2 regions of the Stenotrophomonas sp. 169 genome follow, and region 2 is predicted to be linked to the other one. Evidence: predicted binding sites of a transcription regulator. Region 2 holds the regulator's gene; the other holds the start of a gene.
What was found. The regulator FliA, encoded in region 2, starts transcription of late flagellar genes. The targets are predictions, from matches to a motif close to TAAAGTTTNNCNNNCNNNGGCCGATAA.

Region 1 (14,887 bases), 1.5 Mb from region 2:
GGACATTCATCTGGTGCGTGACCCCGACGCCGTAGGTTGAGTCTGCGGCCCGGGTTGGAGCAAGTGCAGCAAGCAAAGGCAACAGCAACGGCAACAGCAACAGCAACGGCAACAGCTGCAGGGCTGTGTGCTGGTGGGGCGGGGTGGGTTGGCGGGGGACGGCAAGGGCCGCATCCATGCGGGCCTCGTTTCGCGCCATCCATGGCGCTCAACGCCCCCGCCAACCCACCCCGCCCCACCTTCGACAGGTCCATGGCGGCCATGGAAGTTGTCGGACATGCGGACATGCGGACATCGGTAGCGCCGACCCATGGTCGGCGAGCGCAGCGGGCCGTTGGCGGAAACATTCCGCCGAGCACGGCTCGGCGCTACTGCCTCAATTGATCCGTGGCCGCTGCTGCGGCCGAAGTTGGTAGCGCCGACCCATGGTCGGCGAGCGCAGCGGGCCGTTGGCGGAAACATTCCGCCGAGCACGGCTCGGCGCTACCGCCTTAATTGATCCGTGGCCGCTGCTGCGGCCGAAGTTGGTAGCGCCGACCCACGGTCGGCGAGCGCAGCGGGCCGTTGGCGGAAACACTCCGCCGAGCGCGGCTCGGCGCTACCGCTCTTTCTTCATTTTTTCTGCGCGGGTGGCGGGCACCGAAACCTGTCAGAGGGCCGGGTGGTGGGGCTGGGCGGGGGCGTTGAGCGCCATGGATGGCGCGAAACGAGGCACGCATGGATGCGGCTATTGCCGTCCCCCGCCCAGCCCCACTGCCCGGCCCAGCACCAGATACAGCCCCCCCACTCGCGAGGGGCTCAGCCGTTCGACCCACTATCCGCGTGGACGCCGCGATGGCACCAGCGCAAAGGTATCCACGGCGAGCTTCTCGGCATGGTTCAACCATGCGCGGATCTCCAGATCATCCACTTCATGATCCAACCCAAAGCTCAGGTTGATGCGGCCGCTCGCATCGGGCTGCACCCACTGCTGGGCCAGCACCACCTGCCGCTGCGACGAGACTGCTTCGATCCAGAAGCCCCGCTGCGGCTGTGTGCTGGCCACCAGTTCCAGCATGTACTGGCCAGCACGGGTACGACGGCCCTTGTCGGTGATCATGTGGGCCTGGCGAACGCTCGGACGCGGACCATCGAAGGCATCCAGCGCTGCATCCACCTGCACACCACCGCGCAGGTCATCATCGCGATACAGCTTGATCCCGTTTTCGCGGTTGACCAGCAACGCGCACCAGTCACCGTCGGCCGAGCCATCCTCAAAGGCGGTGCAGCGGTCTACATACGCCAGCGTGCTGTCCTTGTCGGCTTCATCGAATTGGCGCGAGGTGTTTTCCAGGTAGACCGTCTTCAGTGCCCAGTCCTTGTCGTACTCCAGCAGCACTGGCGGCTGCACATGTTGCACGCCGACGATCACTTGGTTGCTGTCGTCGATGCGCAGTTCGCGCGTTGGCTCGCCCAGCCACAACGAACGGGCAAAGGCGAGGTACTTGGGATAGTCGCGTCCGTTGTCCTTGCGGGCGGCGACGCTGGCACTGGCCGGCCGCTGCGGATCGATCAACGAGCGGCCGAAGCCGATGCGCTGGATGGCAGGATCCAGCAGGCTGAGCAGGGTCGCCCCGCTGTCCAGCGTGGTCGCATCGTCCACCTGCAGCTGGCGCGGCTCAATGTCCTTGCCGACGAACAGCAGCAGGTTCTCGCGCTCCTGCTTGGCCAGCACGTGGCTGAGGTCGTTCGGCATGGCCAGGTGATCGGATGACACGACGATCAACGTGTCCTTGCCATGCGGGCTGGCCTGGATACGCTCCACCAGTTGCGAGATCAGGCGATCCGTGCACTTCAGCGCGTTGAGCAGGCCGATGTTGCCGTGCGGGCTTTCGTAGCGTTCGTTCTTGCACGACACCGGCAGGTGGCCGGCCGGGTGATGGGTGTCCATGGTCAGCGTGGTGAGCATGAAGGGTTCGCCGGCACGTGACAGCTGCTCGAAGCGGCGATAGGCGGTATCCAGCAGCACGTCGTCATGCACGCCCCACGCGGAGTAGTGAATGCGACCGACCTTCTTCTGCTGTTTGAACCAGGCAAGGTCGTGCACTTCGTCAAAGCCATGGCTGGCGAGGAACTGCCCCTTGCCGGCGAACTGACCGTTGGCGCCACCCAGGTAGTGGTTGGTGTAGCCCTGCTGCTTGAGGTAGTCGCCCAGGCAGACCGCCTTGGGCAGGAAGCTGCCCATGCGGTCCATGCTGTTCTCATCGCCCTGTGCGGTGGTCAGTGGTACGCCACACATCGATGCGACCAGTCCGGCGATGGTCCAGCCGCTGCCCTCCGGCGAATCCAGACCGCGCACATCCAGCGAGCGCGCCGCCAAGCGGTTGAGATTCGGCATCAGGCCGGGGAATACGCTCTCGTCGAGATAGGTGCGTTCCAGGCTTTCGCCGTAGATCCAGACGATGTTGCGCGGGCGCTGCAGCGGCTGCGTCGGCACCTGGTATTCCGGGGCGATCTCAGCGAAATCGACCGGGCGCAGCTGGTAGTAAAGACGCTGGCCGTCGGCGAACAGCGGGCTGACACACACGGCCAGCAACCATAGTCCCGCGAAGCTGGCGAACAGTGTCTTGCCGCGGCCGGGTCGTTGCCAGCGCTTGATGCGTACAAGGGCGAACGGCAGCAGGGACACCAGCAGCAGGGCGATGTAGCCCGCGATGACCTGCTTGAAATCGGAGACACCGGCGCCTTCCATATCGGCGCCCAAGTGGTACAACGTGGCCGCATTCAATCCGTCGCCGGACAGCTGGTCCACCAGCCACCAGGTGCTCAGGGCGATCAGCAGTACCGAAAGCAGGCCGGCCTTCCACCACAACCATTTACTGGAAACCAGCAACAGCCAGGCAAGCACGAACAGCGTAAGCAACAAAATCCAGAGCATGGGCATATTCGGCAGTGACGGAGGTGGTGATGGACGTCGTACCGACGCGTGTCCATCTCGACCGGACTGCCAACCACAACAACATGACAGACCGATGACCCGATCATGCCTGCACGAACCTGACTGAAATGTTCGTCGAAAGCGACAAAACTGGATAAATCGTCAGCTTTGTGGCGTTGGTGTGAATCGCGCGATGGCGCGCGGGGTGATACGCATGGGTAGAGCCGACTTCAGTCGGCTGGCTTCAACCGTAATGCGCCAGCAGCCGACTGAAGTCGGCTCTACCTTTTTGGCTCTACCGGTGGCCGCGTTCTTCGCGGGCGCGGGCGCGGCGGTCGAACAGTAGTGCGCTGGTGATGATGCCCAGGCCGAGGAATACGCCGATCAACATCAGTATCATCGCGATCGCGGGGTAGCCGAACAGATGCACGCCGTTGTCCACTTTCATCATCAGCGCCGACGCCAGGATCAGCGCGGCGGTGACGATGCCGGCCGACACGCGGTTGGCGATCTTCTGCAGGTTTTCCATCAGGCGCGATTCTTCCAGCCCCGTCACCTTCATCTGCAGCCGGTTTTCAGCCAGTAATGCGAGGATGTCGGTCATCTTGCGGGGGCCGACGCGCAGCAGTTCCTGCACTTCCATCGCTTCGCTGGCCAGGTTGGCCGCCGACAATGATTTCTTCAGCCGCGCGCGCATCACGTGCTGCAGCTGCTTCTCGACGATGCGTCGCGTATCCAGTGTCGGTGACAGCAGGCGGCACACCGATTCCAGGTTCAACAGGGCCTTGCCGATCAGGCTCAGTTCCGGCGGCGTGCGCAGGCCGCTGGCGGTGGCGATACGCACCATGTCCAGCACCACGCGGCCTTCGGAGTAGTGATTGCTGGCGGCGTACCGTGCAATCATCTGGCCGGTCTCGCGCAGGTAGCGTTCTTCTTCGAACGACTCCAGCCGTGTGCTGATCGCGATGATCTCATCGGCCACTTCCTCGCCACGGCCATCCACCGCAGCGAACAATACCTTCAACAGACGCTCGCGCAGGCGCGGCGGCATATGCGCGACCATGCCCAGGTCGAAGATGGCCAAGCGGCCGTCGTGGGTCACGCGCAGGTTGCCGGGATGCGGGTCGGCGTGGATTTCGCCGTGCACGAAAATCTGGTCCAGGTAGCCGCGGATCAGCGCAGCCGCCAGCGGGTCCATGGAGTGTTCGGTGCGCCGGATATCCGGAATCATGTCCACGCGCACGCCGTCGGCGAGCTGCATCGTCAGCACGCGGTTGCTGCAGTAGTCCCAGATGGGCTGCGGGACCCACAGCGGCTTGAACGGTCGCAGGTGTTGGCCGAAGCGCTGCAGGTTTTCTGCTTCTGCCTGGTAATCCAGCTCCTGCATCAGGGTCTTGGCGAACTCGTTCAACCAGTCGCGCAGGCGCACACGGCGCCCCACCTGGGTCAGGTGGTCGGCGGCCAGCACAAAACTGCGCAGCGCTTCCAGATCTGATCGCAGCTGCGCGGCGACCTCGGGCTTCTGCACTTTGACAGCGACTTCGCGGCCATCGCGCAGCGTGGCACGGTGCACCTGGGCAATGGAGGCGCAGCCCAGCGGAACTGGATCGAAACTGGCGAACAACGTGGAGACGGTGGCGCCCAGTTCCTTCTCGATGATGGCGTGAATCCGCTCCACCGGGATCGGCGCAACGCTTTCCTGCATCCGCTCCAGCGCCGTGGCGAACTCCACCGGCACCATGTCCGGCCGGGTGGACAGCATCTGCCCCAGCTTGACGAAGGTCGGGCCGAGGGATTCCAGGTCGGTGACGAACTGCTCCGGATTGCCGTCCGGCGGCACGTCGGGTGCGCCTGCAGCGTCCAGGTTCATGCCGGAGAACACGCCGGAATTGCGGTAGCGCATCAACAGCCGCAGGATCTGGCTGCGGCGGTTCATGCCGGTGATCAGCGGCGGGTTGGCAGACGCGGCAGGCGGGTTGTTCAAGCAGGACTCCGCGATGGTGCAGGAGGCCCAGTGTGGCGGGGGGAAGGTGGTGGAGTGGTGAATCCCGGATGTAGTTTGGGATTCACGCCTTTTAGGTCAGAATCCGCCTTCTTCCTCCCCCTTTGATGATGGACCCTCCATGGCCGGTGCCAGCCTGTTCACCCTGCTCGATGACATCGCCACGCTGCTGGACGATGTGGCGGTCCTGACCAAAGTCGCCGCGAAGAAGACCGCCGGTGTGCTGGGAGACGATCTGGCGCTCAATGCACAGCAGGTCACGGGCATGAGCGCGAACCGCGAACTGCCGGTGATCTGGGCGGTGGCCAAGGGCTCGTTCGTCAACAAGCTGATCCTGGTGCCGGCCGCCTTGGCGATCAGCGCCTTGGAGGCGTGGTTGAAATCCCGCGGGTACAACGTGCCCCTGATCGTGCCGTTGATGATGCTGGGCGGTGCCTTCCTCTGCTACGAGGGCGTGGAGAAGCTGGCACACCGCTTCCTGCACCCGGCCGAGGAAGACGAAGCGAAGCAGGCAGAGCGTCGGCAGGCGCTGGCCGACGACACGGTGGACATGGTGGCCTTCGAGAAGGACAAGGTGAAGGGCGCCATCCGCACCGATTTCATCCTGTCGGCCGAGGTGATCGTGCTGACCCTGGGCGTGGTGGTGTCTTCCGGCGCGGCGTTCATGCAGCAGGTGCTGACCTTGAGCGTGGTGGCCGTGGCGATGACGGTGTTCGTCTACGGACTGGTCGGCGGCATCGTCAAGATCGACGACGCGGGTCTCTACCTGGCGAAGAAGGGCGGTGCGGTGGCCGCGTTCGGACGCGGCATGGTGGCCGGTGCCCCCTGGCTGATGAAGTTCCTGTCCATCGCCGGTACGGCCGCGATGTTCCTGGTCGGCGGAGGCATCCTGGTGCACAACGTGCCGCCGCTGCACCACTGGGTGCTGGAGCATGGCGGCGAAGGCCAGTGGGCCTGGCTGATCAATGCACTGGTGAACGTGGGCGTGGGCCTGGTGGTCGGTGCGCTGGTGCTGGGAGCGGTGATGCTGGTGCAGAAGCTGCGCGGCAAGCCCGCACACTGAAAGCCGGACGGCCCGACGTCCGTTGGCCGTCACTACCGGGTCAACCGGCCTGTACGCGGTTGCGGCCCTCGCGCTTGGCCGCGTACAGGGCCTCGTCGGCGCGTCGCAGCAGGGTTTCGGCGCTGTCGGTCGGCTGCCACTGCGTCAGGCCGGCGCTGAAGTGCACCGGCACGCGGTGGTCCTGCACGTGCAGCACGCGCTGCGCCAGCGAACGCTGCAGGCGCTGCAGGGTGGACATGCTGTCGGCCCCGGGGGTATCGGGCATCACCAACACGAACTCGTCGCCGCCCAGCCGCGCCACGCTGTCACTGGCCCGCAGCAGCAACTGGCAGACACTGACGAAATGGCGAAGCACCGCGTCACCGCCTGCGTGACCGTACTGGGAATTGGTCTGGCCGAACTCGTCCAGGTCGATCACCGCCACCGACAGCGCGCTGCCGCCCCGCGATGAGCGGGCGAGTTCGGATTGCAGCAGGTCGTCCAGGCCGCGCCGGTTGAGTGCGCCGGTCAGGGGATCGGTGCGGACCAGGTCGGTCACTTCCCGCAGGTCATTCTCCAGCTGGGCGATGCGCTGTTCGGCCACTTCCACTTCCAGCCGCGCATTGGCCAGATGATCACGGGCCTGCGCGGCCTGCTGCTGCACGCGGCCGGTGTCGTGCAGCACGCCCTGCAGCAGTTGGTTGAGATCGGCGATGCTGCGTGCCTCGCGCAGGGCCAACGCGTAGCTGCTGATGCGATCGTGATATTCGCCGGTGCTGTTGGCCATGCCATCAAGCTGCTGCACGAAATCGCCCATCAGCCCGCGCATGGCCGCCTTGGAATCGGTGATGCCCTGCTTGAGCAGGCCCTGTTTGTAGATCACCTGGCGCAGCTCGGCGCGGGTGCGTTCGACGGCCGACGTATCCAAGGGCCCGGCCAGCAGCTGGCGCACCGCATCGATCTGTCCGTGCAGCCACGCGCCGTCGTCCAGCAGCTCGCTGATGTTTTCCAGCAGCAGGTCGAACAGGCCCAACAGCAGTTCGTCGCGTTCGTGCCACGCCTCGCTGCGTACGCCGATCTGGTGGCCCAGCTCGCGCAGGTTGTTTTCCAGTCCATCCAGCGGTTGCCCAGGCTGCCACTGCTTCCATGCGGCGGCCTGGGTGATGGCCTGCTCGCGCAATTGCGGGTCGTGCTGCAGCAGGCTGGCCACGGTGATGCCCAGCACGTGGCGCAGCTGCTCGCGCAGGCGCTCGCTGTCGGGCTGGCCGGCCGGGGAATGCTGTTCGATGGTGCGGATGTATTTGTCGATCAGCTGCCGCATCGCCCGGCCATAGCGGGGCCAGTCCGCGCCGGCCTGCGCCGATTGCAGGCGGTCGCCCATGTCGCCCAGCTCGCCGGGAAGGGTCGCCATGCCGTCGGCGAACGCCGCCAGCAGCGTCTCTGGCTGCTCTGCGCCGATGAAGATCTGCTGCAGCGTCCGCCCATCAACGCGGCGCGGGCCCGCATCGGACGTTGCCGGTGCGGCACGCACATGCGCCAGCGGCCCGAGCTGGGTGCCGGCGGCAGGGCGTGGTACAGGGCGGTCCGTCATGCGGTGATCCGTAGGGAGGTGGGGGCTGGTGACAGCATATCGGCGCGGTCGACGTTGGCTTTATACCTGTCCAGCCCTCACGATGGCAGCAACGCGCCATGGGAGAGGACGATGCGGGTGATGCTGCTGGGAGCAACGGGTCTGGTGGGTGGCCAGGCGCTGCAGATTCTGCTGGAGGATACGCGCTGCACGGCGCTGATCGCGCCCACGCGACGCCCGCTGCCAATGAGCGCGGCAAAGCTGGACAACCCGGTGCTGGATTTCGAGCAACTGCCCGGTACCGCGCCGTGGTGGGCGGTGGATGCGGTGGTCTGCGCGCTGGGCAGCACGCTGGCCCAGGCCGGCAGCCGCGAGGCCTTCCGGCGCATCGACCATGACTACCCGCTCACCTTTGCCGGCCAGGCGCATGCGCATGGCGCTGCCACGTTCGTGCTCAATTCGGCGGCGGGCGCGGATGCGGGCTCGCGGTTCTTCTACAACCGGGTCAAGGGCGATCTGGAGCAGGATCTGCGTGAGCTGGGCTTTGATTCGCTGACCCTGGTGCGGCCGGGGCTGATCGGCGGCGAGCGCGCGCAGAAGCGCACAGGGGAACATCTGGCATCGAAGGTGCTGGGCCTGCTGGGTCCGGTGCTGCCGCGCGGTTGGCGGATCAATCCGGCGGAGAAGATCGCAGCGACGCTGGTGGAAGCGGCGTTGGTGCCGCGGCCGGGCGAACAGGTGGTGGCTGCGCGGGACCTCGCGGGCTGAGCCCACGAGTGTTTCGCTGACGGCCAGCGGCCGTCACTACCGGACAAGCGGGGGGCTTGGTTGGGGCAGGTTCCCTTGCCCTGCAAAGGAACCTGCCCGCTACGCCTTCCGGGTTTCGCTGACGGCCCTCGGCCGTCCCTACCGGATCAGTTGGCCAGTGCCAGATCGTCCATCATGGTGCGCAGGAAGCGTGCCGCCTCACCGCCGGTGGCGGCGCGGTGGTCGAAGGTCACCGACAGCGGGATCACCTTGTGCGCTTCCACGCCGCCCATCACCGGGGTCATCTGGTGGCGGGCGCGACCGGCGGCCACGATCGCCACGCACGGCGGCACGACCACAGGGGTGGCGTAGCGACCGGCGAACATGCCGAAGTTGGACAGCGAGATCGTGTAGCCGCTCAGTTCGGAGGCGGCGATCAAGCGCCCTTCCACCTGCTCGCGCAGGCGGTTGACGCCCTCGCGGATGCCACGTGCGTCCAGCATGTCCGCGTTGCGCAGGGCCGGCACGAACAGGCCGTCATCGGTGTCCACCGCGATGCCCACGTCCACGTGCGCATGCAGGGTGCGGGTCAGCGCCTCGCCATCGAACCAGGCGTTGAGCGCCGGCACCTTCTGGCAGGCCACCACGATCGCCCGCACCAGGCGGCCGGTCATGTCGGTGCCCGGCTGCCAGGCATGGATGTCGGCGTCGTCGTTCAGCGTGGTCGGCACGACCTTGCTGTGCGCGTCGGCCATGACACGGGCCATGTTCCGACGCACGCCCTTCAGCTGCTCCGGCTGGCCCTTGGCGACCACGCCCGGCGGCTGGGTGCGCATCGGCTTGCCGGCGGCGGACATCGGCGCGCGCTGGCTTTCCACGCGGGCCGGGGCCGGTGCGGCCATCGCCTGCATGGCAGCCGGCGCAGGTGCCGATCCGACTTTGGCACTGCCATCGGCGGCCGCCTGCTTCACGTCCGCCATCGTCACTGCGTTGTCGGTGCCACTGGCACGCACGCGCGACAGGTCGACACCCAGCTTGCGCGCCATGGCCCGCACCGCGGGTACGGCCTTGACCCCGCCTACGGCCACCGCCTGTTCGGCGTGCACGGTGTTGGAGCTCTGCATCGCGCCCACCACGGTGCCGGCGTCATCGCGCTCGCCACCTTCCTTGATCTCACCCCCCTCGTCAGAGGCCACCACCTTGTCCGGCTGTGCCGGTGCGGGCTGGCCGGTGCTCGGCGTGGGCGACGGTGCTGCGGGTGCGGCATGGCCATGGCTGTGGCCGGTGTCCTGGCCATCGGCACGCTGCGGCATGTTCGGGTCGATCTCGAAACTGGCCAGCACGGCACCGGTCGGGATGATGTCGCCCGCCGCACCGGACAGCTTCAGGATCTTGCCGGAGACGGGCGAGGGCACCTCGACCACGGCCTTGGCGGTTTCCATCGATACCAGCGGCTCGTCCAGCTTGATCGTGTCGCCTTCCTTGACGAACCATTCCACGATGGTCGCGTCCGGCAGGCCTTCGCCCAGGTCGGGCAGGTTGAAATTCTTGGTCTGGCTCATGTGCAGTTCTCTTCCAGCAGTTCCAGTTCGCGGGCCGGCAGCCAGCCCGTCGCGCCGTTTGCGCGCTCGGACCACCACCAGCCCCCATGTTCGTGATGTAGCCGTACCATCTCGCCGTTTTCCACATCCAGCTCGCGCGCATCGTAGTCGCGCAGGGCTTCCGCGCGACCCTCATCAAGCCGCTGCAACCACGCGACCGGTGCCCAGCCGGCGCGCCCATCCGTGGTGCGCACCCAGGCAAAGGCCGGCCATTCTTCGTCACGTACACCGACTTCGACGATCTGGCCGGTGTGGAACCGGAGCGGGTTGGGGTACTGGCTGCGATACGGGCCAAGCAGGCGGGCCCACATATCAGCCTGCCGCAATGGCGCGCTTGGCGGCCGTGACGATCCGCTCCACGCTGGGCAGGTACTTCATTTCCAGGCGGAACAACGGAATGTGCGTGTCATAGCCGGTCACGCGCTCCACCGGGGCCAGCAGGTCGTACAGCGATTCCTCGGCCAGGCGCGCGGCGATCTCCGCACCGAAGCCCGCCGTCTTCGGCGCCTCCTGCACGATCACGCAGCGACCGGTCTTGGCGACCGATTCGGCGATGGTGGCGAAGTCCAGCGGACGCAGCGTGGCGACGTCGATGACTTCGGCACTGATGCCCTCACCGGCCAGCTTGTCAGCCGCTTCCAGGGCTTCCTTCACCTGCGCGCCCCAGGTCACCAGGGTCACGTCGGTACCGTCGCGCAGCACAAAGCACACATCCAGCGGTAGCGCCTCGCCATCGTTGACCACCACTTCCTTGTACTGGCGGTAGATGCGCTTGGGCTCCATGTAGATCACCGGATCCGGCTCGCGGATCGCGGCCAGCAGCAGGCCATAGGCACGCTGCGGCGAGGACGGCAGCACCACGCGCAGCCCCGGCACGTTGGTGAAGATGGATTCGTTGGCTTCGCTGTGGTGTTCCGGTGCACGGATGCCACCGCCCCACGGCACGCGCAGCACCATCGGGCAGTGCAGGCGGCCACGCGTACGAGTACGCAGGCGCGCGGCATGGCAGATGATGTGGTCGACCATCGGGTACATGAAGCCGTCGAACTGCGCTTCGGCCACCGGCTTCATGCCTTGTGCGGCCAGGCCGATGGTCAGGCCGGCGATGGTGGTTTCATCCAGCGGGGTATCAAGGATGCGGTTGGCGCCGAAGCGCTGCTGCAGGCCGGCGGTGGCGCGGAACACGCCGCCGTTGACGCCGACGTCCTCACCCAGCACCAGCACCGATTTGTCGTGCTCCAGCTCCCAGGCCAATGCCTGGGTGATGGCTTCGATCAGGGTGATGGGCGTAGTGGTCATGACCGTGTCTCCACCGGCGACAGCAGCGCTGTCGGCGGCATTGGTGCGGGACGCAGGAGCGCCGTGCTTGATCTCATCCATGACGCTGCTCCAGGGCGATGGCAGCAGCGCGCTGGGCCAGCAGGTCCGGCGGCGGATCGGCGTACAGGAAGTCGAACATCGCCTCGACCGGCTGCACCGGCGTGTTGAGGTACTGGTTCACGTCCTCGTCCACGCGCGTCCCGCACTCCTCGATCCACGCCTTTTCTTCGGCTTCGCTCCAGACGCCCTGCGCGGTCAGGTACTTGCGCAGGCGCAGCATCGGCTCCAGCAACCAGGCATCCTTCACTTCGGCATCGTCGCGGTAGCGGCGTGCGTCGTCGGCGGTGGTGTGGTCGGACAGGCGATAGGTCATCAATTCCAGCACGGTGCCGCCATTGCCGGACAGGCCGCGTTCGCGCGCCTGCTCCATGGCGGCCAGCACGGCGATCAGGTCGTTGCCGTCCACCTGCAGGCAGTGCAGGCCACCGGCCAGGCCCTTCTGCGCCAGCGTTTCGGCACCGGTCTGCGCCGAGCGCGGAACGGAGATGGCCCAGCCGTTGTTGACGATGCACAGGATCAGCGGGAGCTTGTAGGCACCGGCGGAATTCAGTGCGGCATAGAAGTCGGTCTTGGAGCTGCCACCGTCGCCACAGACGGCCACGGCGACCTGCTTTTCGTCGTTGAGCTTGAACTTCAACGCAGCACCAGCCGCATGCAGGCACTGGGTGGAGATCGGCACGCAGAACGGGAAGTCCTTGGCCGCGTTGCCACCGTAGTCGTTGCCACGCTCGTCGCCGCCCCAGTACATCAGCACGTCATACGGGCGCACGCCGCGCATGAACATCGCGCCGTATTCGCGGTAACTGGGCGCGAACACATCGCCCACCGCCATGGCCGCGCCGATACCCACATGCGCCGCTTCGTGGCCCAGGCAGGCAGCGTAGGTGCCCAGCTTGCCGGTGCGCTGCAGGGCGATGGACTTGCTGTCGAAGACGCGTACATAGAGCATCTGCTTGAACAGCGGGACCAGCACCTTGGGATCCCGCAGGGAGGCGGGCAGGTCATCACGGACGAGCTTCCCGTCCGCGTCCAGGTATTGGAGATATTCGATCTTGAACTCAGCAGCAACTGTCATTGCGGACGACACCTTCGACAGGAAGTTACAAATGATATGAATTGCCATGTTAAGGACGGCATAGGAAAAAGCTGTCCTGCGGCGCAGCAAGAGTTTGCCCGTTCAGTGCGCGTGTCCGTGCGCAGAACGCCAGCAACAGCAACGTATTCAGCCGATGCTGCACAGCACCACAATACCCCTCCGGCGCGGTCAGTGGCACAGGTAGGAATCGGTTCCACGCGCCAGTGCGCTGTATTTCACGTTCCACGCAACGGGGGCGATCACCTGGGAATGGATCGGGTGCGCTGGTGTTGCTCGTCCCTTGCCCGCGCCCTGCTACGCTTTGCGGCCTTTGACCGGTCCTGCCCCCATGTCCGTCGATAACAACCAACGCGATCTCGAAGCCGGTATCCATACGGATCTGCAGGATCGGCTGACCTACGGCGGCTACCTTCGGCTGGACCAGCTGCTGGCGGCGCAGCAGCCGCTGTCCAGCCCGCCGCATCACGACGAGATGCTGTTCATCATCCAGCACCAGACCTCGGAGCTGTGGCTGAAGCTGCTGGCGCACGAATTGCGTGCGGCGATCAGCTTCCTGCAGCGCGACCAGGTCTGGCAGTGCCAGAAGGTGCTCGCGCGCAGCAAGCTGGTGCTGCGCCAGCTGACCGAGCAGTGGTCGGTGCTGGAAACGCTGACACCCTCCGAGTACATGGGGTTCCGCGACGTGCTGGGGCCGTCTTCGGGCTTCCAGTCATTGCAGTACCGCTACATCGAGTTCCTGCTGGGCAACAAGAACGCGCAGATGCTGAAGGTGTTCGAGCATGACGTGGCCGGCCAGCAGCGCCTGCGCGAGACGCTGGAGGCCCCCAGCCTGTATGAGGAATTCCTGCAGTATCTGTCCCGCTTCGGTCATGACATCCCGGCGCAGTACCTGCAGCGTGACTGGAGCCAACCGCACGTGGCCGACGATGCACTGCACCCGGTATTCGAGCGCATCTACCAGAACACCGATCGGTACTGGCGCGAGTACGCGCTGTGCGAGGACCTGGTGGATCTGGAGACCGCCTTCCAGCTGTGGCGCTTCCGCCATATGCGCACGGTGATGCGGGTGATCGGGTTCAAGCGCGGCACCGGGGGGTCGTCCGGCGTCGGGTTCCTGGCCAAGGCGCTGGAGCTCACGTTCTTCCCGGAGCTGTTCCAGGTGCGGACCACGCTGGAGGGGTGAGCTCCAGCGCGGTGTCTGGATGCGGTGTCAGCTGTCCGCAGGCATGCGCCGTTCCCCCCGCACTTGATGCGCGCGGGCTTCGATCTGGCGCAGTTTGTCCGTGGTCGACTGCACGGCCGCGGGCGCATGCTCGCAGACGTGCAGGCGTCCGGGTCGGATGCCGTCGGCCATGAACGCGGAGGTCACCCGATCAACGCACGATGAAACGCCGTTGTAGATCATGCCGTGGCCTTTCAGTCCAGCGGCGTAGACGATGGATGCGGAGGGAATGGACGTGAACGCATTGAATGCGGTTGCGCGCGGGGTGAATGCATCGAACTCCATCTGCAGCACCATCAGGTTCCGTACTGCATCCAAAGCTGCCATGTCGGGTCTTGCGGGTACTGAAACCGGCCAGTACGCACAGGTTTGATGGCTTTCCGTGCTGCCGCCGACCGGGTTTTCGCGCGCTTGACGATCCCCCATATCGTCCCAGAACGATGGTGGCTGAATGCCTTCCGCGCTGTTGCACAGAACGGTGTATTGGACGGAATAGGTGGGATCCAGGTTGAGTGGGCCCGGCGATTCCGGAGCACTGAACCAGTCGACCGCCGCATACTGCGCGGAACGTCGAGCAGCTGCGTCGACATCGGGATCATCGCTGAAGTGATGGCCCGCGATGCGTTCATCCAGCGCCTTTGCGTCCATGTCTGGCGATTCGCGCAGCCAGGATTGAAGCATGCGCGCGGCCATCAATGACTCGACGCTGCCAAGGCTGTACCTGACGGTGTCGCGGAAAACCGGCTCCAGATCGGCAAACAGGTCATCGATTGCCTGCGCATCCGTGCCCAGTCCATACACCGCGGGCTGGGCAATAGCGCGCTCGACCAGAAAACGCTGGTAGATCACCTGGCGGCTGTCTGATTTGGGAATGGCGGTGTACTGGATGCCCTTGGTCCAGTCGACGTTGGAATCCAGAATCATCCGATCAACGTGGTCGGCGAACAGGAGGCCATACCATGCACCCAGCTCGGTGCCGTAGGACACGCCCCAGTAGTTGATTTTTTCCTCACCCAGCTGAGTCCGCACCAGATCCATGTCACGTGCGGTCTGCTCGGTGGTAATGAATCGCGACCAAGGGTGAGCGCTGCATCCAGCGGCGATGACGGCGGCATTCTCATTGATGGCGATCAGATTTTCGCTTGAACGGTCATCCGTAATCCGGCCGTAGGGCTTCAGCACGGCCGAGGATCTACAGCGCAGTTCGCTCCCTGAGCCCAGCCCGCGGGGCTGTACCGCGATAAGGTCGTGGCGCTCGGAGATCCGGTGTTTGTCGCTCGCCCAAGCTGCCTCAGCCTCCCAGTTGGCGG
Region 2 (14,887 bases):
GCGGATGCAGCCGCCCATCCAGTGGCATTTCGGCTGGGTCGTCGCCTCGCTGCTGGTGGCTGTCGCGGCGAGCTGGAGCGCCCTGTTCATCGTGTTCCGTCTGCACCGCTCACAGGCGCGCCTGTCGGCACGCCTGGCTGCATCGGTCATGCTCGGCGCCGGCATTGGCGGCATGCACTACACCGGCATGGCCGCAGCGCGGTTCCCGCAGGACAGCGTCTGCGGCGCATTGGCTGGCGGCAGCCTGCCCAGCGACATCCTGGCGCTGCTGGTCGTGCTGGTTACCGGGCTGATTCTGGGAGGGGCGTTGTTGTTGGCCTGGATGGAGCAACGCCTGCAGACCCACCTGCTGCGGGTACGCAACGCTTCACTCAGCCACAGCCTGGATGATGCACACGCCGAACTGACACGGGCTGCGTTGCACGACCCCCTCACCCGCCTGCCCAATCGCAGGCTGTTGCAGCAGCACATCGAGCAATCGCTCAGCGAGGTGACCACGTCGGGCCAGCGCTTCGCTGTGGTGTTCATCGATCTGGACGGGTTCAAGCACGTCAACGACGCATACGGGCACCAGACCGGCGATGCGCTGCTGATTGCAGTCAGCGAGCGGCTTGGCCGCCTGCTGCGTCCGCGTGACCTGCTTGCACGCCTGGGTGGGGATGAGTTCGTGCTGGTGGCCGACCTGGACGCAGGGCAGGACATGACCCTGCTTGCGCAGCACATGCTGCAGGCGCTGGATGTCCACGATCTGGTCGTCGGCCACGAGTTGCGGGTGAGCGCGAGCATCGGCATCGCCCTGTGCCCCGACCACGCGATGTCCGAGCGACAGCTGATGGCCTGCGCCGACGCTGCGATGTACCAGGCCAAGCAGCGGGGTCGCAACCGCTATGTGGTCTACATCGATGGGATGGATTCCGATGCCGCTGCGCAAGCGGCGCTGCAGGCCGAGCTTCGCGCCGCCATCGACGGCCACCAGCTGCTGCTGCATTACCAACCGAAGCTGCGGGTAGAAGACGGGGACGTCTGCGGTGCCGAAGCCCTGGTCCGCTGGCAGCATCCGCAGCGCGGCCTGATCGCCCCCGACCAGTTCATCGGCCTGGCCGAACGCAGCGGCCTGATCGGCGCGCTGGGGCGCTGGGCGCTGGATGAAGCGTGCAGGCAGCTGCGCCAGTGGCATTGCCTTGGCCAGGACGACTGGACGATATCGGTGAACCTGTCGCCGCTGCAGTTCACCGCGCCCGGCCTGCTGCAGGATGTGGCCAGTGCGTTGGCACGTCATCAGCTGCCCGCGCGCCAGCTCATCCTTGAAATCACCGAGAGCACGGTGATGCGCGATACGACGACCAGCACCGACCTGTTGCAGGGGCTGTCGGCGCTGGGAGTGGGCATCTCCATCGACGACTTCGGCACCGGCTATTCCAGCCTGTTCTACCTCAAGCGCTTGCCCGCCACGGAACTGAAGATCGACCACGCCTTCGTGCGCGACCTGGCCAACAGCCGCGAGGACGTGGTCATCGTGTCGTCCATCATCGCGCTGGGCCGCGCCCTGCACATGGACGTGGTGGCCGAAGGCGTGGAAACCATCGCCCAGCGGCGCTGCCTGGAGCAGCTGGGATGCACCTCCCTGCAGGGCTATCTGCTGGGGCGTCCGGTCGAGGCCGCACGTTTCCTGCAGTTGCACGGTGAGCGAAGGCCGCAGGTGGAGCCGACCCCGTAGCGCCGAGCCACGCTCGGCGGATGCCCGCATCGTCCGGGCCCGCTGCGCTCGCCGACCCTGGGTCGGCGCTACCGGTGATCTGCAACGGCACGGATCTTGCAGCCTGCCGGGTACCCCCCTGGATCTGCGCGCGATGTCCGAGAACGAAGACGGCGGCGAAAAAACCGAACAGCCAACTGAAAAACGACTGCGCGAGGCCCGCGAACAGGGCAATACGCCGCGCTCGCGCGAGTTGGCGACCGCCGCGGTATTCGGCGGGGGCGTGCTGGCGGTGATGGCCACCGGCGGGCAGCTGGCCAGCGGCGGCATCGACTGGATGAAGCAGGCGCTGACCCCCGACCTCTCGCTGCGCCAGCACCCGATGGAGCTGTTCGGCCATGTCGGCGACCTGTTCCTGCGCCTGCTGCTGGTCACCGCACCGCTGTTGATCGTCTGCCTGCTGGCCAGCTTCCTGGCCCCGGTGGTGATGGGTGGCCTGCGCTGGTCCGGCAAGGCGATGATGCCCGACTTCACCCGCATGAATCCCGCCTCCGGCCTCAAGCGCCTGTATGGCCCCGAAGCGGTCGCCGAGTTCGTCAAATCCCTGCTGCGCGTGCTGTTCGTCGGCACCGCCGCCACCATCGTGATGATGGGGGGCATGGACCTGCTGCGTGGCCTGCTGCACCAGCCGTTGGAGACCGCCATCGTGCGCGGCCTCGGCTTCACCTTGAAGCTGCTGCTGGCCACGGCGGTAGCGATGCTGCTGCTGGCTTTCATCGATGCGCCGTACCAGCGCTGGAACTGGCTGCGCAAGCTGAAGATGACCCGTGAAGAACTGCGCCGCGAGATGAAGGAAAGCGAAGGCAGCCCGGAGGTGAAGGGGCGCATCCGCCAGCTGCAGCACGAAATGTCCAACCGCCGGATGATGGAAGCGGTACCCACCGCCGACGTGGTGCTGGTCAATCCGACCCATTACGCAGTCGCGCTGAAGTACGAAGGCGGCAAGATGGGCGCGCCCAAGGTGGTCGCGCTGGGGGTGGATGAAACCGCCCAGCACATCCGCAAGATCGCCGAGGGCAACAAGGTGGCCATCGTCTCGGCGCCGCCTTTGGCACGGGCCTTGTATCGGGAAGGGGAACTCGGAAAGGAAATCCCCGTGAGACTGTATTCGGCCGTTGCCCAGGTGCTCTCCTACGTCTACCAGCTGCGCAGCTGGCGCACCGGCCCCATGCCCAGCCAGCCGTACGTGGACGTGGCCGAATACGCGCCGGGCACCGCGCCTGACGGGGCGCCGCGATGAGCGCCCAGCCCGGCACCTTCAATACCCGCAGCATCCTGGCGATGATCCGCCAGGGGCTCGGCGCGCCGCTGATCGTCATGGCCCTGCTGGCCATGGTGGTCGTACCGCTGGCCGCCCCGGTGCTGGATGCGCTGTTCACCTTCAACATCGCCATTTCGATGATGGTGCTGCTGGCGGTGGTGTATGTGAAGCGTCCGCTGGACTTCACCATCTTCCCGATCGTGCTGCTGGTCACCACGATGCTGCGGCTGGCACTGAACGTCGCCTCCACCCGCGTGATCCTGCTCAACGGCCAGAACGGCCACGAGGCCGCCGGCAAGGTGATCGCCGCCTTCGGCGAGTTCGTCATCGGCGGCAACTACGCCGTCGGCATCGTGGTCTTCGCGATCCTGACCATCATCAATTTCGTGGTGATCACCAAAGGTGCAGGCCGCGTCTCCGAAGTGACCGCGCGCTTCATCCTCGACTCGATGCCCGGCAAGCAGATGGCCATCGATGCCGACCTCAATGCCGGATTGTTGACGCGTGAAGAGGCCAAGGCCCGGCGCGAGGAGGTCCGCGAGGAAGCAGACTTCTACGGTGCGATGGACGGTGCCAGCAAGTTCATCCGTGGCGACGCCATCGCCGGCATCCTGATCCTCTTCATCAACATGATCGGCGGCCTGGCCGTCGGCATGCTCCAGCACAACATGGCCTTCGGCGACGCAGCGGCCACCTATACCCTGCTGTCCATCGGTGACGGCCTGGTGGCGCAGCTGCCGGCGCTGCTGGTGTCCAGTGCGGTGGCGATGCTGGTCACCCGCGCCTCGCGCTCGCAGGACATGAGCCAGGCCATGATGGGCCAGGTGTTCGGCCAGTACCGTGCGCTGGCCATCACCGCCGGCATCATCGGCGTGGTCGGCCTGGTCCCGGGCATGCCGAACGTCGCCTTCCTGACGCTGGCGACGATCCTGGGCTTCATGGCCTGGAAGATATGGAAAAAGAGCCAGTTGGCCGAGGCGCAGGCCAACGCCGCGCCGACCGCCCAGCCGATGGACGCGCTGGGTCGCCCCGCCGCGGCCGCACCCAGCGCCGAACTGACCTGGGACGAACTGCGTCCGGTCGACCCGCTGGGCCTGGAAGTGGGCTACCGGCTGATCCCGCTGGTCGATGCCGCGCAGGGCGGCGAACTGATGGCCCGCATCAAGGGCGTGCGTCGCAAGCTGACGCAGGACATCGGCTTCCTGATTCCCTCGGTGCACATCCGCGACAACCTGGAACTGCCCGCCACCGCCTACCGCCTGCTGATCCACGGCGTGCCGGTCGCCACGGCGGAAATCCATCCTGACCGCGAACTGGCGCTGGACCCGGGCAGTGCCTTGGGCCAGTTGGACGGCATCGCCGGCAAGGACCCGGCCTTCGGCCTGGATGCCACGTGGATCCAGCCCCATCAGCGCGCCCATGCGGAATCGATGGGCTACACCGTGGTGGACCCGGCCACCGTGGTCGCCACCCACCTGTCCCACCTGATCCGCGAGCATGCGCCGGAGCTGCTGGGTCATGAGGAAGTGCAACAGCTGCTGGCCAACCTGGCCAAGAGCGCCCCGAAGCTGGTGGAAGACCTGACCCCGAAGGCCGTGCCGCTGTCGGTGGTGGTACGCGTGCTGCAGAACCTGTTGATCGAGCGCATCCCGGTACGCCAGCTGCGCAAGATCGCCGAGTCGCTGGTGGAAACCGCACCGTCCAGCCAGGACCCGACCGTGCTCACCGCGGCAGTGCGCAACACGCTGGGCCGTTTCATCGTGCAGGAGATCGCCGGCATGTCCGCCGAGCTGCCGGTGTTCACCCTCAACCCGCAATTGGAACGCGTCTTGCAGGAGTCCACGCAGGGTAACGGCGCTGCGCTGGAACCCGGACTCGCCGAACGGCTGCACCAGAGTCTTGCCGACTGTGTCAGCAAGCAGGAAGCCCGCAACGAGCCCGCCGTGGTGCTGGTACCGGGCCCGGTCCGTGCCGCGCTGGCACGCCTGGTCCGTCACAGCGTTCCATCGCTGTCGGTGCTGGCGTACAGCGAGGTGCCGGAAGACAAGCGGTTGAAGCTGGTCGGCACGATCAGCTGACCGCAGGCCTCCACCGGCGCCGGGAAACCGGCAGCAGCGCCGCCGCCACCGTAGTGATCCAACCATTTTCCAAGGGGACCCCGCACCGTGCAGACCACCGAACAATCGCGATCCCCTGCCACCGAACCGACTCCGTCCCGGTACCCCAGCATGAAAATCAAACGCTTCGTCGCCGCCGACATGCGATCGGCCATGAACCTGGTCCGCAAGGAACATGGACCGGATGCGGTCATCCTGTCCAACCGGCGGATCGAGGAAGGCGTCGAAATCGTGGCGGCCGCGCATTACGACGAGAGCGTGGTGCAGCGTGCACTGGAAACCGCCCGCAAGGACAGTGCACCCGTACAGGCAGCCGCACCGGCGCCGCGTCCGCGCACCGCCGCCGACGCGATGATCGCCGCGATGACCCGTCGCCGCGAGCCGGTCGCCGAGATCGAACCGGTGGCGGCGACCACGTCGGCCGTTGCGGCCCTGGCACGCGCAGCGGTGGGCGCGACGGGGCGTACGTTGAACAGCAGCGATGAGATCGTCATGCAGCGCGGCAGCGAAGGATTCGCGGCGACCCTGGCCCGTGCCGCCGGCGGTGCGCTGCACCGCGAAGCGCCGCAGCGTGTCAACGAACCGGCGCTGCCGGAGCAGATCTTTGCCCCGTTCGAACACGCACAGCCCGAACCGCGCCAGCAGGCCACCGCACCGCGCCCACTGCCGCCGCTGCCGCGCGCCTGGGTGGAAGACGAAGCCTTCGCCACCGAGCCGCCGGTCGTTGCCGCGCCGGTCATCCGCCCCCCGACCGTGCTGCCGCCGCCGCTGCCGATGGCCTTCGCTGCGCAGATGCCGATGATCGGTAGCGCCGAGCCACCCTCGGCGGACACCCTCCCGGCGCCGCAGACCCCCGCCGCCGCGGACACACTCTCGACGCCGCAGCCGCCTGCCGCCCTGGACATCTCCGCGGCCCCGCAGCCGCCTGCCGCCCTGGACATCTCCGCGGCCCCGCAGCCGCCTGCCGCCCTGGACACCTTGCCGGCGCCGACCTCCGGTAGCGCCGAGCCACGCTCGGCGGACACCCTGCCGGCCCTGCAGGTCGCCGAGGCCGTACAACCGGCGCGACCCATCGTCGCCCCGCCGACCCTCACCGTCATCGCCCGCGACGACGAAGAGATGCGCCACCTGCGCAACGAAGTCGCCGGCATGCGCCAGGTGATCGAACGCGAAATGCACCGCTTCACCGATGAGCGCCTGCGCGGCAATCCCGTGCGCGCCGCCGCGCTGGACCTGATGGACGAATATGGCTTCGATGCCGGCATCGCCCGCGACGTGGTGCTGCAGATCCCGCTGGAGACCGAAGCCCACCGCGGTCGCGGCCTGATGCTGGGCCTGCTCTCGCGCAAGCTGCCGATCTCGCCGGTCGACCCGCTGGAAGCAGGCGGTGTGATCGCGCTGGTCGGCCCCACCGGAGCCGGCAAGACCACCACCATCGCCAAGCTTGCCTCGCGCTTTGCCGAAAGCCACGCCCCGCGCGATGTCGCCCTGGTCACCACTGACACCACCCGTATCGGCGCCCGCGAGCAGCTGTACGGCTTCGGCCGCCAGCTCGGCATCGCCGTGCACGAGGCCAGCAGCGGCACCGACCTGGATCAGTTGCTGGAACGCCTGAAGGACTACAAGCTGGTGCTGATCGACACCGCAGGCGTCGGCCCGCGCGACCGCACCCTGGCCTCGCAGCTGCAGTGGCTGCGTGCCGCGCCGAAGGTCAGCACCCTGCTGGTGCTGCCGGCCAACACCAGCTTCGGCGACATGGACGAAGTGGTGCGCCGCTTCAGCGCCGCCAACCTGCAGGGCGTCGTGCTGAGCAAGCTGGACGAGACCGGTCGCTTCGGTACGGCCCTGTCGGTCGCCGTCGACCACCGCCTGCCGATCACCTGGGTGACCGATGGCCAGGACGTTCCTGAAGACCTGCACCGGGCCAGTGCGGCCAATCTTGTACTTCGCCTTGAAGATTTGCGCCGCGCGGCCGATATGCCCTGCAACCCGGAGTTGAACCATGCAGTCGCGTGAATACGCCAAGCTGACCACGACCTTCCCGTTGTCGGCCACCCGCAGCCAGCCGCTGGGCCCGGTCCGCACCATCGCCGTCACCGGCGGCAAGGGCGGCGTGGGCAAGACGAACGTTTCGGCCAACATGGCCGTGGCGCTCGCTGGCATGGGCAAACGCACGCTGCTGCTGGATGCCGACCTCGGCCTGGCCAACATCGACGTGATCCTCGGCCTGAAGCCGGAGTTCACCCTGGCCGACCTGATTGCCGGGCGCTGCACGCTGGAAGAAGTCATCATCGAGGGCCCCAACGGCGTGCTGGTGGTTCCGGCTGCATCCGGTCGGCGGCACATGGCCGAGCTGGCACCGGCCGAGCACGTCGGCCTGGTCAACGTGTTCTCCGAGCTGGAGCGCGACCTGGACGTGATGGTGGTCGACACGGCCGCCGGCATCACCGACGGCGTGCTGACCTTCTGCCAGGCCGCGCAGGACACCGTGGTGGTGGTCTGCGATGAGCCGGCCTCGATCACCGATGCCTACGCGCTGATCAAGGTGTTGTCGCGCGAACGCGGCGTGGATCGCATCCAGGTGGTGGCCAACATGGTGCGCGACCCCAACGAAGGGCGCGTGCTGTATGAAAAACTCAGCCGGGTCTGCGAGAAATTCCTCGCCGATGTCTCGTTGAACTACCTCGGCTGCGTGCCGCAGGATGACTGGCTGCGCATGTCCGTGCAGCGCCAGCAGCCGGTGGTGAAAGCCTATCCGTCCAGCCCGTCGGCGCTGGCGATCAACGAGATCGCCCGCCGCACCGCGCGCTGGCAGGCACCGACGGAGCCGCGCGGTGGCGTGGAGTTCTTCCTCGAACGCATCCTCAAGCAGCGGGGGGTGGTGGCATGAAAGGCGCCGCTCAATACCGCGAGGTGCAGCGCACGGCCGCAACCGAGTGCATCGCGCAGCATTCGGACCTGGTGCGGCGCATCGCCCACCACCTGGCCGCGCGACTGCCCGCCAGCGTCGAAATCGATGACCTGATCCAGGCCGGCATGATGGGCCTGATGGAAGCGTCGCGCAGCTACGACGCCGACCAGGGGGCCTCGTTTGAAACCTATGCTTCGATCCGCATCCGCGGTTCGATGATCGATGAGATCCGTCGCGGCGACTGGGTGCCGCGCTCGGTGCACCGCCGCGCCCGCGATGCCGCCTCGACCATCCGTCGCCTGGAGCAGACCACAGGTCGCGCCGCATCGGCCACCGAAGTGGCCGCGGCGATGGACATCCCGCTGCCGGAATACCTCCGGCTGATGGAAGATGCCTCGCGCGGCCAGGTGCTGAGCCTGGAATCGCGCATCGAAGACCAGGGCGAGCTGGATACCGTCGCCCAAGGCGGACCCACCCCGCAGCAGGTGCTGGAGCGCAGCCAGTTCGGCAGCGAGCTGGGCAAGGCCATCGGCCACCTGCCCGAGCGCGAACAGCTGGTGCTGTCGCTGTACTACGAACAGGAATTGAACCTTAAAGAGATCGGCGCAGTGCTCGGTGTGAGCGAGTCGCGGGTCTGCCAGATCCATGGCCAGGCGGTATTGCGCCTGCGTGGCCGACTGAAAGCCTTCGAGGCCGTTGACGCGGGCCTGGAAGCATAAGTACCCAAGAGGAATGAAGCTTTGAACAAGAACATGCGCATCCTGATCGTCGACGATTTCTCGACCATGCGTCGCATCGTCAAGAACCTGCTGGGCGACCTGGGCTTCAGCAACACCGCCGAGGCCGAGGATGGGCATGCCGCGCTGGCGTTGCTGCAGAGCCAGTCCTTCGACTTCGTGGTGACCGACTGGAACATGCCGGTCATGACCGGCATCGAGCTGCTGAAGGCCATCCGTGCCGACGCCAAGCTGAAGACCCTGCCGGTGCTGATGGTGACCGCCGAAGCCAAGCGCGAGCAGATCATCGAGGCGGCACAGGCCGGCGTGAACGGCTACATCATCAAGCCCTTCACCGCACAGACGCTGCAGGAAAAACTGGGCAAGATCTTCGAACGCCTGGCGGCGAGCGCTTGATGGACGTCGCCATGGACAAGGCGTGGCTGGTGCAGCGCCTGCAGGAAGCATTGGCCGCACTGGAAACCGGCGATGAAGCCGGCTGGCGTGTGCAGATCGATGCGCTGGCGGCGGCACGCACCCAGCCGATGATGGCCGGCCTGTCACGGTTGGCCCGCGAGCTGGGCCAGGCGCTGGGAGAACTGCCCACCGTGGGCCACGACGCCGATGCCGAAGAGCTCGACGATGCGTGTGCGCGCCTGGACCACGTGGTCACGATGACCGAGCAGGCCACCCACCGCACCTTGGATCTGACCGAGGAATGCCGTGCCCTGACCGCCCGCCTGGGCGAGGAGGCGCTGCCTGCACTGGAGCAGCAGCAGGCACTCGAGCGTATCCGCCACAACCTGACCGAGATCGCGCTGACCCAGAGTTACCAGGACCTGACCGGCCAGATCATCCGCCGGGTGGTGGGCATCGTGCGTCGCGTACATGAAGGCTTCGGTGCCCTGGGCCTGCCGCCGGAACTGCAGGCATCGCGCCAGCAGGGCCGCACTGAGCCGGCGCTGGCCGGACCGGCCGTGGCCGGCGTGGATCGCCACGCGGTGTCCCAGCTGGACGCCGACGACCTGCTGTCCGACCTGGGGCTCTGAGCATGAGTGGAATCGCCGACGACATCGCTGCGGACTTCATCATCGAGGCGCAGGAAATCCTGGATCGTCTCGGCGAGCAGCTGGTCACCCTGGAGCAGGACCCGCAGGACAGCCCCCAGCTCAATGCGGTGTTCCGGGGATACCACACGCTGAAAGGCGGTGCCGGCTTCCTCGGCATCCACGCCATGGTGGAGCTGTGCCATGCCGCCGAGGAAACCCTCGGCCTGGCGCGCTCCGGACAGGCCACGCTGCAGCCGCATCACTTCGATGCAGGCCAACAATCGCTGGACTATCTGCAGGCGATGCTGGATGCGGTGTCGGCCGGCGAAGAACCGGGCCATGCCCCGCCGGACCTGATCGCCCAGTTCGATGTCGGCGTGGCCCCCTCGCCTGCCGCGTCGGCCCCGCTGGCCGGCAATGACGCCGGTTCGGAAATGATCAGCGACGATGAGTTCGAGGCCCTGCTCGACCAGTTGCATGGCGGCGCCGCGCCCACGGCGGTCGCGCCCAAGGCCGACGATGGCATGATCAGCGAGGACGAGTTCGAGGCCTTGCTGGACCAGCTGCATGGCGGCGCTGTGCCGGGCAGTACACTCGCGCAGCAGGCGCCCGTTGCACAGGCGGCCCCGCCGCCGAAGCGCCCTGTCGCCGCCCCCACGCCCAAGCCCGCCAAGCCGCTGGCCGAGGCCGAACACACCGTGCGCGTGGACACCAAGCGCCTGGATGCCATCGTCAACCTGATCGGCGAACTGGTGCTGTCGCGCAACCGCCTGAAGACCCTGCGCGTGCGTTTGCGCGACGAAGAGCTTGATCGCGCCGTGTCCACGCTGGACATCGCGACCGCGCGTCTGCAGTCGGCGGTCATGCGCACCCGCATGCAGCCGGTGGGCAAGGTCTTCTCGCGTTTCCCGAAAGTGGCGCGCGATGTCGCGCGCTCGCTGAACAAAGAAGTGGAACTGGAACTGTTCGGCGCCGAAACCGAACTGGACCGCAACCTGGTCGAGGCACTGGCCGATCCGCTCGTGCATCTGGTGCGCAATGCCATCGACCACGGCGTGGAGATGCCCGACCTGCGTGAGGCACAGGGCAAGCCCCGCAGCGGCCACGTGCGCTTGTCCGCGCAGCAGGAAGGCGACTACGTCAGCATCGAAGTGCAGGACGACGGCGCGGGCATCGACCCGGAGAAACTGCGTGCCAAGGCGCGCGAGAAGGGCCTGATCGATCCGGAGGCCGCTGCCCGCCTGAGCAGCGAAGAATGCCTGCACCTGGTGTTCCTGCCGGGCTTCTCGACCAAGGCCGAGGTCACCGACATCTCCGGCCGCGGCGTGGGCATGGACGTGGTGCAGTCGCGCATCCGCGAACTCAGCGGACAGATCCAGATCCAGTCCGAACTGGGCCGCGGCAGCCGCTTCATGATCCGCGTGCCGCTCACCCTGGCCATTCTGCCGACCCTGCTGGTACAGGCCGGCGAGGATGTGTACGCCCTGCCGCTGGCACGCGTGCTGGAGGTGCTGCATGCACCGGCCACGTCCCTCGGCTGGTTCGATGGACGCGCCGTGCTTGATCGCCTGTCGCACACCCTGGCCCTGGTGGACCTGCGCCACTGGCTGGACGTGGAACCGGCACCGTCGCACCTGCTGACCATCGTCGTGCTGCAGGCGGGCGAGACCCGCTTCGGCCTGGTCGTGGACCAGGTGCGGGGCCGCGAAGAGGTCGTCATCAAACCGCTGCCCAAGGCCCTGCGCGGGCTGCGTGGTTATGCCGGGGCGACCCTGATCGGCGATGGACGCATGGCCCTGATCCTGGATGTGGACGGCCTTCGCAGCCCGCACGACGGATGAAAACTGTGACGCCGGTCGGCCACTCCCTGGCCACCACCTCAAGTCACCCCGCTACAGGCCGATAACCGATCCATGGACAGACTCAGCCTCATCGGACTCTTCCTCGCCTTGGCATCTCTGGTGGGGGGCAGCATCCTCAAGGGCGCCGGCCTGGCGTCGTTGTGGTCGCCTGCCGCGTTCGTCATCGTCATCGTCGGCACCCTTGCCTCGATCCTGCTGCATACCGCGCCGGCAGTGTTCAAGCACGCCTTCAAGATCGTGCGTTGGGTCATCCGCCCGCCGCAGAGCGACCGCCGCCAGCTGATCACGCAGATCGTGGAATGGAGCAACATCGCGCGCCGCCAAGGCTTGCTGGGTCTGGAGGCGCAGGTCGACGCGCAGAGCGATCCGTTCCTGCGCAAGGGGCTGCAGTTGCTGGTGGATGGCGTGGAGCCGGAAACCATCCGGCACATGCTGGAGATCGAACTGAGCAGCCAGGAACACAAAGACCTGGCCGCGTCGAAGGTATTCGAAGCCATGGGCATCTATGCCCCGACGCTGGGCATCATCGGCGCAGTGCTGGGCTTGATCGCCGTGATGAAGAACCTTGCCGACCCCAGCAAGCTGGGACACGGCATCGCGGCCGCCTTCACCGCTACCATCTACGGCATCGCCTCGGCCAACCTGCTGTTCCTGCCGGTGTCCGCCAAGCTGAAGAGCGTGATCGCCCACACCACGAGGGATCGCGAGATGGCCATCGAAGGCATCATCTCGATCGCCCACGGCGAGAACCCGCGCAACATCGAAACCAACCTGAGCGGATTCCTGCACTGACATGGCCCGCCGCCGTCACCACGAAGAGCATGCCAACCATGAGGCCTGGGCGATTCCGTACGCCGACCTGATGACGCTGCTGCTTGCCTTCTTCGTGGTGATGTATGCCATCTCCACGGTGAACGAAGGCAAGTACCGGGTAGTCGCCAGTGCCTTGAGCAGCGCCTTCGGGTCTGCGCCACGCACCATCAACCCGGTGCAGGTAGGCAGTCACCAGGTAAAGGGCGGCGGCTGGGACACCCCGTCGGTCATCAACGCCGGCAGCCGCGTCGGTCCCTCGGCACCTGCCCCGGCCAACGACCCTACCCTGCTGCCCTCGATGGCATCGCAGATGCGCTCGCCCATCTCGTTCCGCGACCAGGAGCAGCTGAAGCAGGCGGAAAAACAGCTGGATGGCATCGCCGACCGACTCACCGCCGCGCTCACACCGTTGATCGACCGCGGCATGATCACCGTGCGCCGTACCGAGCTGTGGATCGAAGTAGAGATCAACAGCGACATCCTGTTCCCCACCGGCGCATCGATGCTCGATGTGCACGCACGCGACACGCTCGCCAAGCTGGCCGAGGTGCTGCGTGACGTGCCCAACAGCGTGCGCGTGGAAGGCCACACCGACAACATCCCGATTGCCACGGCCCAGTTCCCCTCGAACTGGGAACTGTCGGCGGCCCGTGCGGCGAGCGTGGTGCATCTGTTCGCCGATCAGGGGCTGCAGCCCGCCCGGCTGGCGATGGTCGGCTACGGCGAGTTCCGCCCCCGCGAAGACAACACCAGTGCGGACGGCCGCAACCGCAACCGCCGCGTGATGGTGATCATCCTGGCCGATACCAGCCACGGCGTGGATCCCATCAGCCAGCGCCTCAACGCCTCCAGCGACGCCGACGCGCCGGTGATCGCCCCCATTGCCTTACCCCCCTCCCGCAGGCGCCCCGCGCGCCCGCCCCGGCCGGCAGCCCCATCGGCGCCGCCGTCACCCCCGCCATGAAGGAGTAGACCGATGCGCATCTGGGCAATCGCCAACCAGAAGGGCGGAGTCGGCAAGACCACCACCACCCTCGCACTGGGGCGCCAACTGGCCGGCCTGGGCCATCGCGTGCTGCTGATCGATCTCGATCCGCATGCATCGCTGACCCGCTCGTTCGGCATTCCGCTGGATCCACCGCCGGCGGGCGTACTGGATCTGTTCGCCACCCCGCCGGTGGAGCTGTCCGTGCTCAGCCACCCCAGCGCCATTCCCGGCCTGGACCACGTCTGCGCGCAGGCCGCACTGGCCACGCTGGAACGGCGCAGCGCCAACCAGCCGGGCCTGGGCCTGTCACTGCAGAACGCGTTGGCCCGCCACAAAGGCCGTCACGATTACATCCTGCTGGACTGCGCACCCACGCTGGGCTTGCTGATGATCAACGCACTGGCAGCCGCTGATCGACTGATCATTCCCACCCAGGCCGAGCCGTTGGCCCTGCACGGTCTGGATGGCATGGTCCGCACCGGCGAGATGGTGGAGCGCTCGCGTCGCCGTCCGCTGCCGATGTCGATCCTGCCTACGCTGTTCGATCGACGCACCCGCGCCGGCAACGAGACGCTGAGGCAGATGCAGGACCGCCACCTCACGCGGGTCTGGGATGACGCGATTCCGGTCGACACCCGCATGAGCAGCGCTGCCACCCTGATGACGCCGGTGGAAGGCGATGACTACCCTGGGCGCGGGCTCGCCGCCTATCGGCGTGCGCTGGAGTGGATCCTGACCGACGATGCGCGCGCGCTGGAGCAGGCCGCATGAACAACGAACAGGTGCTGGACGACTATCTGGAGCAGTTGCTGGGTGACGCGGTGGCATCGACCGACGCGCCTGCGACCGACGCTGCGCAGGTGCTCGCCCCTGCAGTGACGGGCGACGCGGACGACGCGCGCGAGCCCACTTGGGATGATCTGCCGCATGAGGTCGTCTACGAAACCGGCGCCCCCGCCGTGGTGGACGATGAAGAAGCCGCGCTGCAGGCTGCCTTCGATGCCACCTTGGACGCGATGGACCAGGCCAGCGCCGCGACGCCGCCCGAACGCCCACCGACCTGGGATGACCTGCCCGACGAGGTGATCTACGAAACCGGCGAGGACATCGCGGCCGTGCTGGCCAATGCGGACAGCCCGTCGCTGGAAGCCGCCTTCGCCGCCGCTGCCGACCCGGCCGCGGCAGACACGGTGATCCTGGCAGCGCCCGCCGCGCCGATCGCCGCCGCCGCGGTTGCCCGCGCCCCCGCGCCCGCGCGCATTCCGAACCGCCCGTCCAACCTGCCGCCGCCAGCGAGTACGACCGGCGCGCCCAGCACATGGCAGGAGCTGCAGGAACAGGCCCGTGAGAACGGACATGCGTCCTCACCGCAGCGCCGCGCCGCCGAGCGCAGCTCGCGCTGGCTGCGCCTGCG

Region 1: ICJ04_RS16725 (GGDEF domain-containing protein) is a predicted target of FliA. The motif match lies at 7,589-7,615, and genes of this name have one in related genera.

The regions. Positions count from the first base shown of each region.
Region 1 is NZ_CP061204.1:3,817,189-3,832,075, reverse strand. It holds gene ICJ04_RS16745 (DUF3772 domain-containing protein) at 1-40, shown strand, start outside; gene ICJ04_RS16740 (phosphoglycerol transferase I) at 815-2,917, opposite strand; gene ICJ04_RS16735 (AarF/UbiB family protein) at 3,213-4,853, opposite strand; gene ICJ04_RS16730 (DUF808 domain-containing protein) at 5,041-5,982, shown strand; gene ICJ04_RS16725 (GGDEF domain-containing protein) at 6,023-7,552, opposite strand; gene ICJ04_RS16720 (NAD-dependent dehydratase) at 7,664-8,299, shown strand; gene ICJ04_RS16715 (dihydrolipoamide acetyltransferase family protein) at 8,446-9,840, opposite strand; gene ICJ04_RS16710 (SH3 domain-containing protein) at 9,837-10,190, opposite strand; gene ICJ04_RS16705 (alpha-ketoacid dehydrogenase subunit beta) at 10,192-11,259, opposite strand; gene pdhA (pyruvate dehydrogenase (acetyl-transferring) E1 component subunit alpha) at 11,252-12,334, opposite strand; gene ICJ04_RS16695 (tryptophan 2,3-dioxygenase family protein) at 12,684-13,538, shown strand; gene ICJ04_RS16690 (alpha/beta hydrolase) at 13,566-14,887, opposite strand, start outside.
Region 2 is NZ_CP061204.1:2,315,732-2,330,618, forward strand. It holds gene ICJ04_RS09975 (EAL domain-containing protein) at 1-1,717, shown strand, start outside; gene flhB (flagellar biosynthesis protein FlhB) at 1,851-2,996, shown strand; gene flhA (flagellar biosynthesis protein FlhA) at 2,993-5,095, shown strand; gene flhF (flagellar biosynthesis protein FlhF) at 5,246-7,150, shown strand; gene ICJ04_RS09995 (MinD/ParA family protein) at 7,137-8,024, shown strand; gene ICJ04_RS10000 (RNA polymerase sigma factor FliA) at 8,021-8,764, shown strand; gene cheY (chemotaxis response regulator CheY) at 8,786-9,178, shown strand; gene ICJ04_RS10010 (protein phosphatase CheZ) at 9,178-9,810, shown strand; gene ICJ04_RS10015 (chemotaxis protein CheA) at 9,813-11,651, shown strand; gene ICJ04_RS10020 (flagellar motor protein) at 11,724-12,464, shown strand; gene motD (flagellar motor protein MotD) at 12,466-13,449, shown strand; gene ICJ04_RS10030 (ParA family protein) at 13,462-14,244, shown strand; gene ICJ04_RS10035 (chemotaxis protein CheW) at 14,241-14,887, shown strand, end outside.